One region of the Halalkalibacter sp. AB-rgal2 genome, then DNA from elsewhere that is predicted to be linked to it. Evidence: a T-box and tRNA genes for the amino acid it is inferred to sense, from the RefSeq annotation. Region 1 holds a T-box; the other holds one or more tRNA genes.
What was found. The T-box of region 1 lies ahead of alaS (alanine--tRNA ligase). A T-box ahead of a tRNA ligase gene usually reads a tRNA of that ligase, here a tRNA-Ala.
Positions count from the first base shown of each region.

Region 2: it has a tRNA-Ala gene. The T-box ahead of alaS (alanine--tRNA ligase) is inferred to sense a tRNA for this amino acid. The anticodon was not compared.

Region 1 is NZ_JBGUAV010000003.1:214,671-223,824, forward strand. Features, by position in the region: gene mltG (endolytic transglycosylase MltG) at 1-981, opposite strand, end outside; gene ACERJO_RS04140 (DUF1292 domain-containing protein) at 1,186-1,476, opposite strand; gene ruvX (Holliday junction resolvase RuvX) at 1,493-1,906, opposite strand; gene ACERJO_RS04150 (IreB family regulatory phosphoprotein) at 1,903-2,175, opposite strand; gene alaS (alanine--tRNA ligase) at 2,265-4,907, opposite strand; T-box leader at 4,987-5,193, opposite strand; gene ACERJO_RS04160 (AI-2E family transporter) at 5,238-6,305, opposite strand; gene ACERJO_RS04165 (GNAT family N-acetyltransferase) at 6,437-6,991, shown strand; gene ACERJO_RS04170 (VOC family protein) at 7,038-7,406, opposite strand; gene ACERJO_RS04175 (NADPH-dependent FMN reductase) at 7,676-8,194, opposite strand; gene ACERJO_RS04180 (NAD(P)/FAD-dependent oxidoreductase) at 8,207-9,154, opposite strand, start outside.
Region 2 is NZ_JBGUAV010000007.1:112,158-121,311, forward strand. Features, by position in the region: gene ACERJO_RS08070 (hypothetical protein) at 408-488, shown strand; gene thpD (ectoine hydroxylase) at 610-1,521, opposite strand; gene ACERJO_RS08080 (YrhK family protein) at 1,787-2,092, shown strand; gene ACERJO_RS08085 (glucose-6-phosphate isomerase) at 2,642-3,991, shown strand; gene ACERJO_RS08090 (YugN-like family protein) at 4,157-4,579, shown strand; gene ACERJO_RS08095 (potassium channel family protein) at 4,640-5,296, opposite strand; gene ACERJO_RS08100 (ion channel) at 5,373-6,383, opposite strand; gene ACERJO_RS08105 (hypothetical protein) at 6,482-6,637, shown strand; tRNA gene ACERJO_RS08110 (tRNA-Ala) at 6,699-6,774, shown strand; partial or broken gene ACERJO_RS08115 (transposase) at 7,154-7,511, opposite strand; gene ACERJO_RS08120 (CBO0543 family protein) at 7,582-8,145, opposite strand.

The sequences.
Region 1 (9,154 bases):
CTGTCCTGGTCCAGCAATCGGACCAATAGGTATTCCATCTACAACATACGTATTATAAGGGGAGTCATATTGAGTGTCCGGTATTGATGTCATATATAAATGCTCACCTATTGCATAAGCGGTAGTCGGATCGACTTGTAGTTTCATTCCACGCTCTAAACGCGTATGAAGGACACCTGAGATCATATAACGATCTTCAGACTTCTGTGCTTCTCGCTCAATAATTGAAGCTAATGTCAATACTTCATGCGGTGTTAATTCAAGCTCGTCCATCTCTTCTTCAAGGTTAGTTAGAATCGCCTGTGTTCTACTTAGCATCGCTTCGACGATTTCCTCAATAGAAGGATTTTCAACCATGAAATCATATCGTGCTGGAAATAGGTACCCTTCTAATGGATAACGAATATCTTCATCTAAAACAACCTCAGTTAGCATATCATATCGTTCAATCAACGATTCAACATAGTCTTTATCATGGATAACCGCTTCAAGATCCTCAACCGTATGATCCGTTTCTTTTGCGATAGCTTCAATCATATGCTCAAGCCATAACCCTTCAGGAATAGTAAATACCAATTCTGGGTCTTGCATAACCGTTCCATCTTTTAAGGATTCAATAATTTCATCCATTGTCATACCTGTATGGAGTCGATAATCTCCTGCTTGAAATCCAGATTCATTTTTATATCGTACATAATAACGAAAGACGGTCCCATTACGAACAAGCCCTTCTTCTTCTAGTATCGTTCCGATGTGATTGGCAGTAGAACCAATTGGTATCGTAATCTCCATTTCCTCTGGTGAGTCTTCATCAACTGGAGATAGAGCATTGGTTATATATGAATACGCACCAAATCCTGCGATCGTTCCAAGTATAACTAAGCCAAGAAACGCAAAAAAGACAATACGCCTTACTATTCGAGCTTGAGTTGCTCTTTCATGATACAAGGAATTTCTTTGTTTATCGTCGGAATTAGACATCCTTCTCCTCCTTCCACCGTATCATTATACTATATTTTTCTAATATGTCAGCAATAAAAACTTGAAAATTCATGTTTGTGGTAAACAATGTAAATAAATGATCGAACCTTCATTGATTCAACTTTTAAGAATTTAATACACTCTCACCTGAAAAAAGGTATTTCGGAAGGTCTTAACTACCGAAATACCTTTAAGACAATGCCTTTATTCTTGATCTTCGCTAAATGTATTCAACATTTCTTCAACCATTTCCCACTCTTGATCGGATTCTAACGGAAATAGAGCGATATCGTTTTCTTCACCTTCGCGATCTTCAAAACGGAAAGCGAACACCTCGACCTCTTCATCCTCATCTTCTTGATCAGAGCCAACAGGCGTTAACAAAATATATGATTGATCCGTTTCATCTACTTGAAAACGAAATAATTCATCAAATAAATGCTCATCCCCATTCTCATCGGGAATGACAATGCGTTCTTTCTCTTCGTTTGCCATAAGACACCTCTTTCACTTATTTATGATCCAAATAACCTTGTAAAATCATTACTGCAGCCATTTTATCGATCACTTTCTTACGTTTTTTTCGACTAACATCAGCTGAAATGAGCATTTTTTCTGCTGCAACCGTCGTTAATCGTTCATCCCAAAATGTCATATCACAAGTGACAAACTCTTGAAGTTGCTCAGCAAACTCCTTGCTTCGCTCACCACTTGGACCAATGGAACCATTCATATTCTTAGGTAATCCTATGACTATATGGCTTACTCCATGCTCTTTAACAAGGTTAGCTATCTTTTCCATATCTTCAGAAGGGTTGTCTTCATTTCGTCTAATGGTATCCAGACCTTGGGCTGTCCAACCTAGCTCATCACTAAGGGCAATTCCAACTGTTTTCGTACCCACATCTAATCCTAACGCTCTCATCCAATCTCCTTTTGGTGTTGTGTGAGATAGGATTTCACCAATTCTTCAATTAATTCGTCCCGTTCTAGCTTGCGAATGAGCGTACGAGCATCCTTATGGCGAGGAATGTACGCAGGATCTCCTGACAGTAAATAGCCAACAATTTGGTTGATAGGGTTATAACCTTTTTCCTCAAGTGATCCATACACAGAAAGAAGTACCTCTTGCACATCCACATCAACCGAATCATCCTGAAAATCAAATTGCATCGTTTTGTCCATAGAGCTCATCACACACACCTCTTTCATTCATTGCTAGTCTCCTTCTTCCCTTAAAAGCTAGCTTGTCTTTATTTCCATTGTACACCAAAATGATCCATTTAGGAAATTGTATTTACGTAATCTTGAACAAAGGCAAGTGCCTTTTCTAATTCCTCTGGCTTCTTTCCACCTGCTTGGGCCATATCGGGACGTCCACCACCTCCGCCTCCGCAGCGTGTCGCTACTTCCTTTACAAGCTTACCGGCATGATAACCAGATTCAAGCAAATCTTTTGTCACACCAGCTACAATGTTTACTTTTTCACCAGATACAGCAGCTAATACAATGATACCTGAAGATAGGTCCTGCTTTAATTTGTCGACAATTGCTCGTAATGCATCCTTATCACCAGCATTCACTTTTTTCGCAAGTACCTTTACTCCATTAATTTCAACAACATCATCAATTAGGCTTCCAGCTTCCATGTTACCCAATTTTGCCATTAAAGATTCATTCTCACGCTGAACTTCTTTTAATTGTTGATTTAAAGACTCCACTCGTTGTGGAACTTCCTCTACTCGTTTCGCTTTCAGGATAGAAGCAGCATCTTGTAAATCTCGTAGTTGACTGCTCATTTGCTCAAAAGCACCTTGTGCCGTTAACGCTTCAATTCGGCGCACTCCTGCACCAATTCCAGATTCACTTACAAGCTTACACAAGCCAATTTCAGCTGTATTTCGAACATGACAGCCACCACAAAGCTCCAAACTATATTCGCCGACTCTCACAACACGTACTGTTTCTCCATATTTCTCACCAAAGAGCGCCATTGCTCCCATAGCTTTTGCTTCATCTAGCTTCTTTATTGTAATATCAACATCGGTCGCTTCCCAAATTTGTTTATTGACAATCTCTTCAATTCGACTTAATTCTTCTTTCGTCACTTGACCAAAATGAGAGAAATCGAATCGAAGTCTTTCAGCGGACACGAGGGAGCCAGCTTGATTCACATGCTCACCTAAAACATCCTTTAACGCTTGATGAAGCAGATGAGTCGCCGTATGATTTTTCACAATCGCTTTTCTGCTTGGAGCATTCACTTCAGCGATAGCCGTTGCTCCAACCTGCATAACACCCTCTTTTATAATAATTGTATGAAGATGCTGACCGTTAGGCGCTTTCTTCACATTCTGAACATCAGCTACAAACCCTTCACCACTAATCGTACCAACATCCGCGATTTGTCCACCGCTTTCAGCATAGAATGGTGTTTTGCTTAGAATAATTTGCACTTGCTCTTGTTCGTGTGCTTCTCTTATTACTTCTTTATCAGCAATGATTACTTCAATCTTTGTCTGTTCAACCTTCAGCTCATCATATCCAACGAAAACACTTTCAGCATTAATCTGTCCAAGTACCTCATCCTGAACTTGCATTGAGCCTGTTTCTTGTCTCGCTGAACGAGCACGTGAACGTTGACCTTCCATTTCCTCTTCAAAGCCTTCACGGTCGATTGTTAAACCTTGTTCTTCCACGTATTCTTCTGTCAAATCAACAGGGAATCCATACGTATCATAAAGCCGGAAAACGTCAACACCAGAAATCACTTTCTCATCATTCTGCTTTGCCTCATCAAGCACCTTATGTAAAATAGCTAATCCTTCATGAAGGGTTTCATGGAATCTCTCTTCCTCATTTTTCATGACTTTTTGCACAAATTCTGTCTTCTCTTTTACCTCTGGATAGAAATCCACCATAATTTCACCGACAACCGGAACGAGTTCATACATAAAAGGACGGTCAATTCCAATCAACTTTGCATATCGAACAGCTCGACGTAAAAGACGACGTAATACATATCCACGTCCCTCATTGGAAGGCAATGCACCATCCGTTACGGCAAATGTCACCGTTCGAACGTGATCGGCAATCACTTTAAAAGCAACATCAATTTCAACATCTTGGCCATATGATTTTCCGGAAATAGGCTCCGTTGCTTTAATAATCGGCATAAATAAATCCGTTTCAAAGTTTGTCGGAACATCTTGGATAATGGACACCATACGTTCAAGTCCCATACCTGTATCTATGTTTTTCTTAGGTAGTGGTGTGTATGTACCGTCTGGATTATGGTTAAATTGTGAAAATACTAAATTCCATACTTCAAGATATCGATCGTTTTCCCCACCAGGATAAAGCTCAGGATCACTCTCATCGTCACCATATGCTACGCCACGATCATAAAATATTTCCGTATTTGGTCCACTTGGACCTTCACCAATATCCCAGAAATTCCCTTCTAAACGAATAATTCGTTCAGGTGGAAGCCCAATTGTCGATTGCCAATATTCATAAGCTTCGTGATCTTCCGGATGAACCGTTACTGATAGCTTATCAGGGTCAAACCCAATCCATTTCTCGCTCGTTAGAAACTCCCAAGCCCACTCAATCGCTTCCTCCTTAAAGTAATCTCCAATTGAAAAGTTCCCAAGCATTTCAAAAAACGTATGATGCCGAGCTGTCTTACCTACGTTTTCAATATCATTTGTTCGAATCGATTTTTGCGCATTTGTTATACGGGGATTATCGGGAATCACTCGACCATCAAAATACTTCTTTAAGGTAGCTACCCCACTATTAATCCATAATAAAGTCGGATCATCATGCGGGACGAGTGATGCACTTGGTTCAATATCGTGCCCTTTTTCTTTAAAAAAATCTAAAAACATTTGTCTAACTTGTGCAGATGTTAAATGTTTCACCTTCATCGACTCCCTTTACATGTAATCGGGTAGACCAAATTCTCGTAACATTCATAGAAAAAAGCCCTCACTCCCTCAATAAAGGGACGAGAGCTTGTTCACGCGGTACCACCCTAATTATAGACATTCGTCTATCACTTTCATACCTTAACGCGGGTTAACGGTAGCGATTAGCTACACTCAGGATTAGCGTTCTGAAGCTCTTCACTTAGTTCACCTTCCAGCCTCGGGCAAACCTCTCTATACAAGTGGAACTGCTTCATACTCGTTCCTTCAACGTTTTTACCTGTTCATTTCGCTCTTTTATTATAAAAATGTAACAAGCAAATGTCAACGTGCGAGACGGTATGAACGTATGTGTAAAAAAACCACCTTACCTATGGCCAATAATGGTACAGCCAATAACATACCTAAAAAACCCCCAATTTCTACACCAACTAATAAAGCTAAAATAATTAATACTGGGTGAAGGTGTATACTCTTTCCAACGATAACTGGTGATAGAATGTTACTTTCTAGCTGTTGAATAATAAATAATAAGAGAATCGTAAATAATCCAAGCTGCCACGATTCAAGAAAACTAACAATCACAGCAGGAGCCGCACCTATGTAAGGACCAAAAAATGGAATCAAATCAAGTGCGCCGATAAAAACACCGAGAAGAATCGGGTATGGTACACCTAACAGCCACAGACCGAGAGTTGACATGACTCCTACTAGTAACGATACGAGTAATTGTCCTCGTATAAATCCTCCTATCGCTTGGTCGACATCCTTTATAAAGCGCTGCAAAGGTTTTCGCCATCTTCGAGGTGTCACATACCAACAAATCCTCTGAATTTGATCATAATCTTTCAATAAATAAAAAACTAAAAATGGGATCACGATTAAAGCGAAAAAAGATGTCACTAAAAAGAGAAACACTGCTTCTACTTGACTAAAAATGTGTTCACCTAATCGAATTAATTGATCTTTCCAATTTTCTACCTGAAGCTGGATGGGCTCTGGCAAACTATGGAGCTGGTGGTCCATTTCATCTGTTGCTTGCTCAATCATTTGAACTTGCTCAGGTACAACTTCAACAAAATGTTCAATTTGCTTTTTCAATTCTGGAAATCCAATCATAGCAATAAGTGCAAACAAGCCGATCATTAAAAGAAAAAGTAACATAACAGCTACGGTTCTTGACATCCCAACTTCATGAAGCTTCTCCACTATCGGGTGAAGTAAATAAGCAATCAACACCGATACACCGAGCGGTAATACTAAAGCCTTGAAAATAGCGCTAAAAGGTGCAAAAATTGGTGTAAGCTGAATAAAAACAAAGATAATGAGAGCAATGATCAAAATAAGAGCAGAACGATATAACCATCTAAACCATTTGTTGTTATTCTCCACCTCTCTCACCTCTTTCATTAGTATGACCAATTTAAATAGAATCATCATGAACCTAATATAAGAATTTCATCCCACGAACATGTTTTTCATGTTACTGTAAAAAAAGGATATTAAGTCTTTAGGAGGTTATCATGTTTACAAAAAAAATAGATGATTCGTTAATGATTAAACAAATTGAATACACAGATGCTCATCAACTGTTTTATGTAACAGAACAATCAAGAAGCCATTTACGCAAATGGCTTCCCTGGGTAGATGACACAACAACTGTTGAACATACCAAAAACTTCATTCACTCCTGCGAACAGCTCGCTAACGAAAGCAAAGGTTTAAATACTGTCATACTCTATGACGATCAAATCGTTGGAAATGCAGGATTTAATCAAATTGATCACATTAATAAAATAACAACGATTGGTTACTGGTTGGCAGAAAACGTTCAAGGAAAAGGAATTATGACTCGTGTTGTTCAAGCCTTAACAGCTTACACATTCGAAGAGCTACAATTCAACAAAGTCGAGATACGTGTTGCTAAAGAAAATAAAAAAAGCCGTCGCATACCAGAACGACTCGGCTTCCTTCATGAAGGCTGTATTCGAAATAGTCAATACTTACACCATACATATATGGATATCATTATTTATGGGTTATTAAAAGATGAATGGATGAGTCAGAATGTTAACTGAAGTACCTCTCCTATATTTCATTTTTAACTTATGCACCCATTCTTCTCTATTTTTCACTTTCTTTAATAAATTCCATTCGATTCCCGAACGGGTCACGACATTCAAATCGCTCATACCCTGGGATAGGAACGGCTTCAACAATCTCGATTCCTAACTTATTCAATCTTTGTTTCCAATAATCTAGATCGGACACTTCATAGGCAATATGTGCCTTCGTCTGAAAACGATCAAACCCTTCTTCTGTCCCAACATGTACTTGACGATTACCCACCTTTAGCCAAAATCCTCCTCTCCCCTGTAATGACGCTGGCTTTTCCATTTCCTCTATCCCTAACCCTTCACAATAGAAAGCTCTCCCTGCCTCTTCTTCCCCTGTTGGAATCGTTATTTGGACATGATGTAATCCTTTGATCATCCTCTCTCACTCCTCTAATTTTGTATATATCGTTCATTCCAATCGAACGTATGCAGGTTCTATTCACGAATCACTCCCGAAAAGTTAATTGCTCACCCTTATTACTAATTCCTTCCTCTCCTTCACTCCTAAATGTCCCCACTTTTGCAACTCACCTTGTAATTCTACACTTACCATTAAAACCCTTTTACTCATTCTTGTTTCAAAATCATTTCAAAAAAACGCCACAACCTAATACAATTACGGCTGTGACGTCTCACTCATACTATTTATTGTTGTACAATCGCTTCTGCTAACACATCTATACGAGTTAATACTTCTTGATCGACAATTTCATTCTTCTCATTAAAGCTTCCATTTACAGCAAACACTTGCGTATTCGGTACGGTTCCTTTCAGAAATTGTAATATGGGTTTTAACTGATACTCAGCAACTAAGAAATGACGCTCTGAGCCTGCAGTAGTAACGACTCCTGTAACCTTCGATTGAAATACCCCCATCGGCAAGTGATCAAACAGGTTCTTTAACACACCAGAAATAGAAGCCTGATAAATCGGTGTTCCGAAAACGAGTGCATCCGCAGTAATAATGTTTTGCACTACTTTCTGTGTGTCACTGTTATACGCTTCTAATGGTAAGCCTCGTACCCAATCAATCTCATACTCCTTTAAATCAATTAACTCCGTTTCGACAGCTGGGCTTTTCCGTTTAACAGCTTCTAATACTTCACTAACAACTTTTACTGTTTTAGATCCAATCATTGAACCAGATACGCCAACTATTTTCATTCCCATGACCTCCTATTTAAATACACTCGTACTATGCAACGGCTGAACTCTTGAAGCAGGGTCAATATATGCTTTTGCATGATTTATCGCAATTGGTGCTTCACCTAACCCGATCGCAATAAGTTTCACCTTTCCTTCATAGTTTACAATGTCACCTGCTGCAAATATGCCCTCAATATTGGTTTCCATTTTTGAATTAACGATAATTGATTGACGATCCATTTCTAAACCCCAGCTTTTAATCGGACCAAGAGAAGAAATATTTCCATAATTGACGATGATATGATCAGTATCAACCACCTCTTCATCTCCATTTTTATGAGCAATCACTACTTGACGAAGCGTTTCTCCCTCACCAATTAATCGTTTGATAGCGTATGGTGTTTTTATATTAACCGAAGAAGCTTTTAACTCGTTGACGCTACTTTCATGAGCTTTGAAATCATTTCGACGATGACATAATGTAACATGTGATGCAACATTCTCAAGCATGAGGGACCAATCTACAGCTGAATCACCACCACCACAAACAAGAACACGTTGCCCTTCAAAAAACTGTAAATCCTTTACTGAGTAATGCAGGCTCTTCCCTTCATACAACTGCTCCCCTTCAATCTTTAATTTACGCGGTTCAAACGCCCCTATTCCTCCAGTAATCAAAATAGTTTTGGAAACATGTTGCCCTTGATTGGTCGTTAACGTAAACTTGTCCTCATCTTTCTCCACATGTAAAACTGTTTCATTAAGACAAATCGTTGGTTTGGCAAAAGCAGCTTGCTCCTCTAAATTCTTAATAAATTCTTTCCCAAGTACCTTCGGAAATCCACCAACATCATAAATATATTTATCTGGGTATAATTCGCCCACTTGCCCACCAAGTTGACCTAAGCTATCAATAATCTTCACCTTTAAGTCACGCATTCCTGCATAAAAAGTCGCAAATAAACCTGTTGGCCCTCC
Region 2 (9,154 bases), on a different contig from region 1:
ACAGAGACCATTGAAAAAGTTGATTTGTACTTTTTCAATGCCTTTGAATTGACTAGAGATGGCTTCACTTGTTGCTCGCTGATTCGAGAAATCCCATTCGTATCAAGCTTTTCAAAATAGGCAACGGTTGCGCTCGGTGCTTAAAGGTTACCAAAAAAGTTAAAAACCAAACTTCTTCAGCACCCTCATAAGTCATTTTCATTTACAAGTCTTATCTTGTTCAGCGATAAGAAGGAATGAGAGGTGGCACGATTTATATTTCATAATCATCCGATGGGATCCACTATCAGTCGATGTTTTGCCTAAAGGTGGATCAAAGTCAAAAGGCACTGAGAAGATGATTGCTACATTGAAACATCAAACCAAAAAATGTCTATGCTTTTGGTGAGGGGTTAAATGATATTGAAATGCTCTCAACTGTTGCACATGGTGTTGCGAAGGGCAACACTCATGAAGAAACGAAAGAAGTAGCTAAATATGTGACATAAACAGTGGATGAAGGTGGCATTGTGCATGGCTTGAAAATGGTAGGGTTGTTGAAATAAAAAACATAGAAAAGCCATTCAGCTCAGACTGAATGGTCTTTTCTTATGAATGAATTCTTCATTTTTACTTATGTGTTTTTTCTTTTCCGAGTGGTTCGGTTGTTTTGCGAACAGCGATGTATTCTGGTCGTTCTCCTGCACCTGTAAATGGTTCAACGAGTTTATTTTCGACACTGTTGTACACCATGAACAAATTATTACGTGGGTACGGGGTCATATTGCTTGTGGATGCGTGCATTGTATTCGATTCAAAAATAGTAATGGTTCCTGCTTTTCCAGTTGCAACAGAAAGGTTACCACCTTGGTCGAATAACCATGTCAAGCTATCATTATCTGGAACACCGACTTTTTGTGCTTTCAGTGATTCTTTGTAATTGTCTTCAGGTGTTGCGCCGACGCAACTCACATAATATTTATGAGAACCTGGTACGAGCATCAGTGGTCCGTTGTGTACATAATTATCTGATAGGGCAATTGACATGCTTAAGGCGCGCATTCTAGGCATCCCATCTTCTGTATGCCACGTCTCAAAATCCGAATGCCAATTAAACTCCTTACCTGAAAATCCTGGCTTATAATTTATTCGGGATTGATGGACATAGACGTCACTTCCAAGGAGATGATTGACAATATCAAGCAAGCGCTGATCAGCCGCAATTTTCTTGAAGTATTCGCTATCTTGATCCACTGCGAAAATTGATCGAATTTCATTGCTATTAGGCTCTCGAATCACTTTCTCGGACTGTACGCCACTCTTTGATTCCTGTAATTCGAAGATCCCTTTTTGCATAGTCGCCATTTCCTCATCCGAGAAGAGGTTTTTAATTTGTAAAAAACCATTCTCCTCATAGAAATCAAGTTGATCTTTCGTGAGTGGAGCCTCGTCATCATTCTTTCGGTCGGTATGAATTACAGGATCTTTACGCTTCTTGATTTGCGGTTTCTCGCTTATTCTTGAAGGGTAAAAGTCTTCCATTCTTCAAACACTCCCATTATCTAGATCTCAGATATCTCCTTCATTAGCTATATCTGGCTCATTCACTCTCATACCACTCTAATTTTCTGAATAAACACGAATATTTTTAAAAGTGAATAAAATAAGCCTACCCTTTTATTTATTCTGTCTGCCATTGCGATAAAATTGAACCTTTCCAACTCAGTGCCGGCAACAGCAGGGACGGTTTAATCTTCTAGGATATGGGGTAAAATTATTCGAGGAGTTTTGCATCAAGGAGGTATTTATGAAGAATAAGATCGCAAAGATTAAGAATGATGAAGAGTATTTGGACGTGAAGATGGGCCGGGTACGAATTTATTTTGATAAGAGATACAGAGTTATTTCTACGATTAACGATTTATTAATTGGAGTTTTGTTTGTTATTGGGAGTATTCTTAATTTTTTTGATAAGATGGAAAAGATCGGCCTCATTTTTTATCTCGCTGGGAGTACTTTTTTAGTTGTTAGACCCGTTTTGAGGCTTATGCATAGTGCTAGTCTAAGAAAGGAAATTCGGGACAAAGACACGTATACTCCGGATAATAAGTAATGTCCTCTTTAAAATAATTGATAAAAAGCGCCCTCAGGGCATTTTTTTGATGGACTGGGAAGTGCCACTCTGCAAGATATATTTTTGCTTAAAGTAATCAAAAGCTTTTCAGTATTGAGAAATTGGTCAAGCCACGACGAGCGTTTACATCACGAATTAACTGCGTATCTTAAAGCATCACGAAATTGGGGTGTAGGTAGAAGAAGAGAGACTACAAAGCTTGGAAAGGATAAGGCGAAAGAGCAATTATTCAACTTCGACCGTAGAAATGACGAGATTAATTCATTCAAGCAAGTCGGTTCTTACGTTAAAATGATGGTGATTTTGTCCGGAGTATCATTTGTGAAAGTAGTGATGTGGTTCAGCGCGTGATGTGTCCATAGCGGATAAGATAAAGATAGCTCTTTTTTATTCAGCCGGTTTACGACATTCTTTCCAATTCCGATAAATAAACTCAACTTTCATCGGGAAATAGTAGAAATGTTCTTGATTCTTTTCGAACGTTCCGCTAAAGTGAATAGTGATTGAAACTATTAAGGAGGCTTATTAATGGCTAAAATACAGTTTGACTATTCTAAAGCTTTGACGTTTTTTAATCAGCATGAAGTTGACTATTTACAAGGTGCAGTAAAAGCAGCACATGAAGCCTTACATAATGGGACAGGTGCAGGAAACGATTACTTAGGTTGGATTAACCTACCAACAGAATACGATAAGGAAGAGTTTGCTCGTATTCAAAAGGCAGCAGAGAAAATTAAACAAGATTCAGACGTTCTACTTGTTATCGGGATTGGTGGCTCTTATTTAGGAGCTCGTGCAGCGATAGAAGCGTTGCAACATTCGTTCTACAACATTCAAACGAAGGAAGAGCGTCAGACGCCACAAGTATTCTTTGTCGGTCAAAATATTAGCTCCACATATATGAAGGACCTATTAGCACTTATTGAGGGCAAAGATGTATCTGTCAATGTGATCTCAAAGTCAGGGACGACAACGGAGCCTGCTATTGCGTTCCGTATTTTCCGTGATTACTTAGAAAAGAAATATGGAGTAGAAGAAGCTCGTAAGCGTATTTATGCAACGACAGACAGCGAGAAGGGTGCTCTTAAGACGTTAGCGAACGAAGAAGGCTATGAATCATTTGTTGTTCCAGATGATGTAGGTGGTCGTTATTCCATTCTAACAGCGGTTGGATTACTTCCAATTGCCGTAAGTGGGCTTGATATTGAGAAAATGATGCAAGGTGCTGCTGATGCAAGTGCAGACTTCAATAATCCGAGCCTTGCTGAAAACGAATCCTATCAATATGCAGCTGTTCGAAATGTCCTATATAATAAAGGGAAAACGATTGAGTTAATGGTGAATTATGAGCCATCCCTACACTTTGTTTCAGAATGGTGGAAGCAATTGTACGGTGAAAGTGAAGGGAAAGATGGAAAAGGGATCTTCCCAGCTGCTGTTGATTTCTCAACAGATCTTCATTCAATGGGACAATACGTACAAGATGGTCGTCGTGATTTATTTGAAACGGTCATTTCGGTTGAAAAGTCTCGAGAAGAAGTTGTTATTGAGAAAGCAGATAGTGACTTAGATGGGTTAAATTACTTAGCAGGTCAAACGATGGACTTTGTTAATAAAAAAGCGTTTGAAGGGACGTTACTTGCTCATACAGATGGAGGAGTTCCCAACCTGATTGTCAACGTTCCTGAATTAAATGAATATTATTTCGGATATCTTGTGTACTTCTTTGAAAAAGCATGCGGAATTAGTGGCTATTTACTTGGTGTTAATCCGTTCGATCAGCCAGGTGTAGAAGCGTATAAAAAGAACATGTTTGCACTACTTGGCAAGCCAGGGTTTGAAAAGGAAAAAGCTGAGCTAGAAGCACGTTTGAAATAAGGAAGGAAAGCTGTTAGGGACAAGCCCTAACAGCTTTTTTGTGAATCCTCCTTCACCATACAAGTTATTTTTTAACTGGAACTCTTTTGACCCAGCCTCTTTCGTGTATTCTTACATCTTTATTGGACAGACTATTGTTAACGACGTGTTGAAGGGATGATCGAGATGCTTGCGATTGAATCGCCAGTTGAAGGAACACAAATAAAATTAAAGGTGTTAGAAGATAAACTAAAACCATTAGGCTACTCAATCGGTGGTGGCTGGGAGTATGATCATGGCTATTTAGATTATAAGATTGATGAAGAGGGAGGATATACTTTTCTAAGAATACCTTTTACTGCGGTTGATGGGGACCTTGATCAACGTGGTGTTTCAGTTGAACTTGGTACACCATACCTTCTTAATCATCGCTATCAACAAGGTCTTGATGATAACCCAGATGTCTTTAATGGTCTTGTGACGATCAATTTGAATAGTGCGATCAATCAGTTTAGCGAGCCCGTTGAAAAAGATGGTGACATTGATCCAAAATACTTTCCTGTAGCAAAAAGCTTAATTGATGAACTAGAGATGACAATTTTGACCTAATGAAAAGAAGGATCCACACAGAATTTGTGTGGATCACTTCTTCCATAAAGTTGATAAAAATCATAAGCCATGATCTTCAAATCTCTTCAGGTCATTTTTGTGTCCGATTAAGATCAGGACATCATTGATTAAAATCACGTCATGTGGATAAGGAGATACGTTAATATCCTCTCCACGTTTAATGGCTAATATCGTACAGCCGTATTTCGCCCGAATGTCAAGGTCAATGATCGAACGGTCTGCAATTTTGTCTGTAGCGAAAAACTCGACAATGCTGTATTCGTCCGAAAGTTCAATGTAATCAATGACCTTTTCTGATGTCAAATGCTGTGCAATACGAATCCCCATATCATATTCAGGGTGAATAATTTGATCGGCACCAATTTTTTCTAAAACCTTATGGTGGTAGTTATTTTGAGCTTTCACCCAAACTTGTGGGACGTCGAATTCCTTCAATAATAATGTGCATAAAATACTTGATTGAATATTATCACCAATGGCTACGACAACATGCTCAAAGTTGCGCACGCCGAGATTCTTTAACACTTTTTCATCGGTCGCATCTGCAATAACGGCATGAGTTGAAAAGCTTGTAAATTCATTCACTTTATCCTCATTTGTATCAATGGCCAATACCTCATGTCCCATACGGTATAGCTCCTTACAAACGGAGCTACCAAAACGTCCAAGCCCAATGACGGCAAATTGTTTTTTCATTACATTCTCCTTTTACCAGATCAAATTGTCATTAACTATGAATTAATGTACTCCTTTATCTGACGTCCGTCAACGGTTAGCTGATGATTTTTCGATAGGTCGTTTCGTCGCAAATAATGTACAGCTTAGCATCGACAGGAATAGGGTCTTGAAGACGACGAACAATACTGAAATCTTCATGATCGGCAATTAACGTAGCCCCTAGTTTTTTTAATGCACAGAAGGCATCGTCGTACACACACCAATCTAGCTTTTTAGGAATTTCCCAAATATCATCACCCTGCTTACGGTGAAGAAGCTGCATAAATAATTTCGTTGAACCGTTGTAAATCGCTGATTGAGCCATTAGGTCAGAAAAGACTTCATTTGATAAAATATATTCATCAATGTTGGCATGTTTAAAGTTTGGAATATGCTTTTCATTTAAGATTTCGGCAATGGTGTAAATTGGATGATTGCGTTCTTTTGCAAAATGTTCAATGGCAGTAGCGATCAATAATGTCTTGCCATCAGCTTCGACACTGTTATGAATCGGATCAGAGGCAAAAATGCAAACAGATGTCGCATATAATATATTGGCACGTTCTAGTGTTTCACGAGAGGTAGGATCACCTTGAATATAACTGATACGAGCGTGGCTACAAGGTGCTTGTTGTTTTGTATCAATGATGACAATATTGCTTTTATTGATAAGTAATAATTCTTCAATAGTCTTGAATGTTTTACTGGACCAACCGACGATAACAAAGTGTTTCTTCCCTTTGTAATCCAATTTACCCTCCTCCTTCATCGTTTGATAAGTACTAAATGCTTCGACGATCTTCCCAATCATGACACCAATTAAAGCAATTCCAGTTACATAGAGAAAAATCCCAAATGTTTGCCCTGCAACGGTTTTAGGAACATAATCACCGAATCCAACTGTAGTGATTGTTGTCATTACCCACCAAAATCCAATAAAGGGATTTGGGAATGTTTCAGGTTCAAGAGTATAAATAATAAAGGCACTAATAACACAAAAGCCCCCGGTAGCGGCGAAAATAATTGATTGCCGAATTCGAATGACTTTCTTCATAAGCTCAAACATCGCGCTATCCTCCTCTGTATTCCTTTGTCAGTATAGCCATCTTAGTAGCGGATCAATCATCTTTTTGATAAGATAGATGGCGTGAGGGGGAGATGCGTTTGACAGCAATCATTTTTGCGTTAGCGGTTTTTTGTGGTTGGTTTATTTTTGATTTTGTGAAGCATAAAAAAGTGACGATGGAAATGGTTATGAGCTCACTCGTCATTAGTGTGATTGCGGGTGTAGCCTGGTGGTTACTGGACTTCTTCTTTTAAAGGGAAAGTGTTTGCATGTTGTGTTGTATCCATATATAATTAATCATGTCCAATATCATGTGGGGCATTAGCTCAGCTGGGAGAGCGCTTCGCTGGCAGCGAAGAGGTCATCGGTTCGAGCCCGATATGCTCCACCAAAATGATTGATGCAGCGGCCGACTAGGCTGCTTTTTTGTACTTAGCGAACCGTTGTATGATTTATCAGACAACGTTGCTGGTGAAGAACGACCTGAGGATCTCACTCACTTCATGAGTAAGAAGCGTCGGGTCGTTTTTAGTTGAAAAAGAGTCGGAAAGTAGTATTTCATTACGAGCTTCTTATGTCTAAGGAGGCAAAAGAGAAAATACAGCTATCCGACTCATTTCCATTAAAGCACCTTATTGTCGCGAACTTTTCAAATCGCTTGGAAGAAAAATCGATATTTGAGCAAGATCGCTCGAACTTTTCGTGACAAGTATTACTCGCATAAAAAGGAGGATTCTAATATTCCTTCCTGAACGGTAGGGGGCGCAACAATACCATTGCATCATGGGGAGTTGTAGGACTTTGCACATTGTTGATATCGTGTATGTGTGTTGAGTATCTTAATCACACTTACTTTCATCTTATTATCAGCGCGGCTTGCTTTAAAATGTCATTTTCCATTTCTAATTGCTTATTTTGCTTTCTTAATTCCGCTAATTCTCTTTGTTCGTTTGTTAAGTTGTCCTTTTCCTTGAAAGAACCGGAAGTCTGACTCTCCCATTTATCTAAAGGTGAAGGAGTAAGATCATATTCACGAATAATCTCTTTCCTTAGTTAACCACTGTTATAAAGCTGCACAATCTGTTGTTTAAATTCTTCAGTAAATGTTTGACGTTCTCTTTTAGTCATCGTAGATTCTCCTCGACTTATGTTATCTGTAGTCTACTTGACTTAATTTTTCTGTCCAATTCAGTATAGTCTAATCATGTTCTATTCTATATCTTTTAAGAAGTTGAGTTAGGAAATACGCTAGGACTCCGATTATAATATCGCTCAGAAAAAGGTACAATTGCCTCATTCCGCCTCTTAGTTCAAGGAATTCCATCCTTATTTCTATACTTGCAAAGCCGAATGCAAAGACAGCAGATAAGAGTAATAAATAAAGAAAGAAATTCTTCTGATGATTTGTGCAGTATTGGTATAATAATAAAAAACTCACCGGAAGTACGGAGACTGTCATATTTAAACTAGCGGGAAGTGATGGTACTGAATAATAGTGATAAGCAAAATAACCGAGGTTGGTTAGAGCCAGTGCGGCATACGTCCATAACACATGCACCACAAATCCAAAAAACAACACTTCAAAAATCCTCTTTCTATCTACAGCGAAGAAAAGGATAACTAAAGGAATAATTAAAAATGAAGAAACCACCCAAAATTGCCACGTACCCATGTGGGAGTATTGACTCCAATAGGATTGTACTATCGTATTTAACTCCTCATGCTTATCGAAAATTTTATCTATATATTGATTTCGATTCATACTATTTCAACTCCTGTAATTGTTTATAACAAAAGTTTTTGGTTATATAGGTTTAAATATTCATCTATGTAGGTATCGTTACCAATTTTTCCATTAATGGTGGTGAGCGCTGTTTGTTGCACTAAGGGATGCTAATCGGAAGAAGGTAAACGAAAGAGAACAACAGATTATTTGCTACTCAGTACAACGATGCCGTTGAAAATATTCGGAGACAATTAAGTTTATTATGTAATCGTCTTTTTTCGTAGTTGACACATACTACGCGGAAGGAATTAACCAATTACGCAAAATTTTTTGTTATGCTTTATTTATAGAAATCATTAGATAGTGGAGGATCTCACTTAAACGAAACGAACAATTAATTAATAAGGAAGTGTTTTGTTTGCGTTTTAAAGAAAATTATAAGAAAGGCGTTAAATTTAATTAATTGATTATAGAGGGGGATGGTATTGAATAAATTAGGACTTTTTCCTTTATTGATGGCTATTGCAAGTATTATTTCACTTTTAATTTTAAGAGGACCTAATGCAAATTAAACGGTCATCATGTTGCACAAATCGAAATCGAATCGCTTAGACAACGTTTGGGCTGGCATTCTTTTAGATTATAACAAGCGAAATCTCAGCAGCTTTTTGGAATAAAAAAGGTTTTATTAGAATTAGCACATCCACTGATAACCAAATTGATATTTATGAAAAACATTAACTGTGAAAAAATGTACTTAAACAAACGAGCGCTTTACTTATTAAGAGAAAGGGTGATTAGGTGATAAAAACAACGTTCTTGTCTAGCTTAATTGGGATTACAATTTTAATGCTAATAGCACTAATTATTCCTAGATATGAACAAATGCTTGGTTTTTTCAATATTAAATGGATTTTAATTTATTCAATTTTATTAAGTGTTTTGTATTTCTTATTTGGTATTTTAATTGAGACTAAAAGGCTAATTAAAATTAATTTTAAGAAAATAAGGGTTAAGTGGCTACTGTTTAGTTTTGTAATTTTGT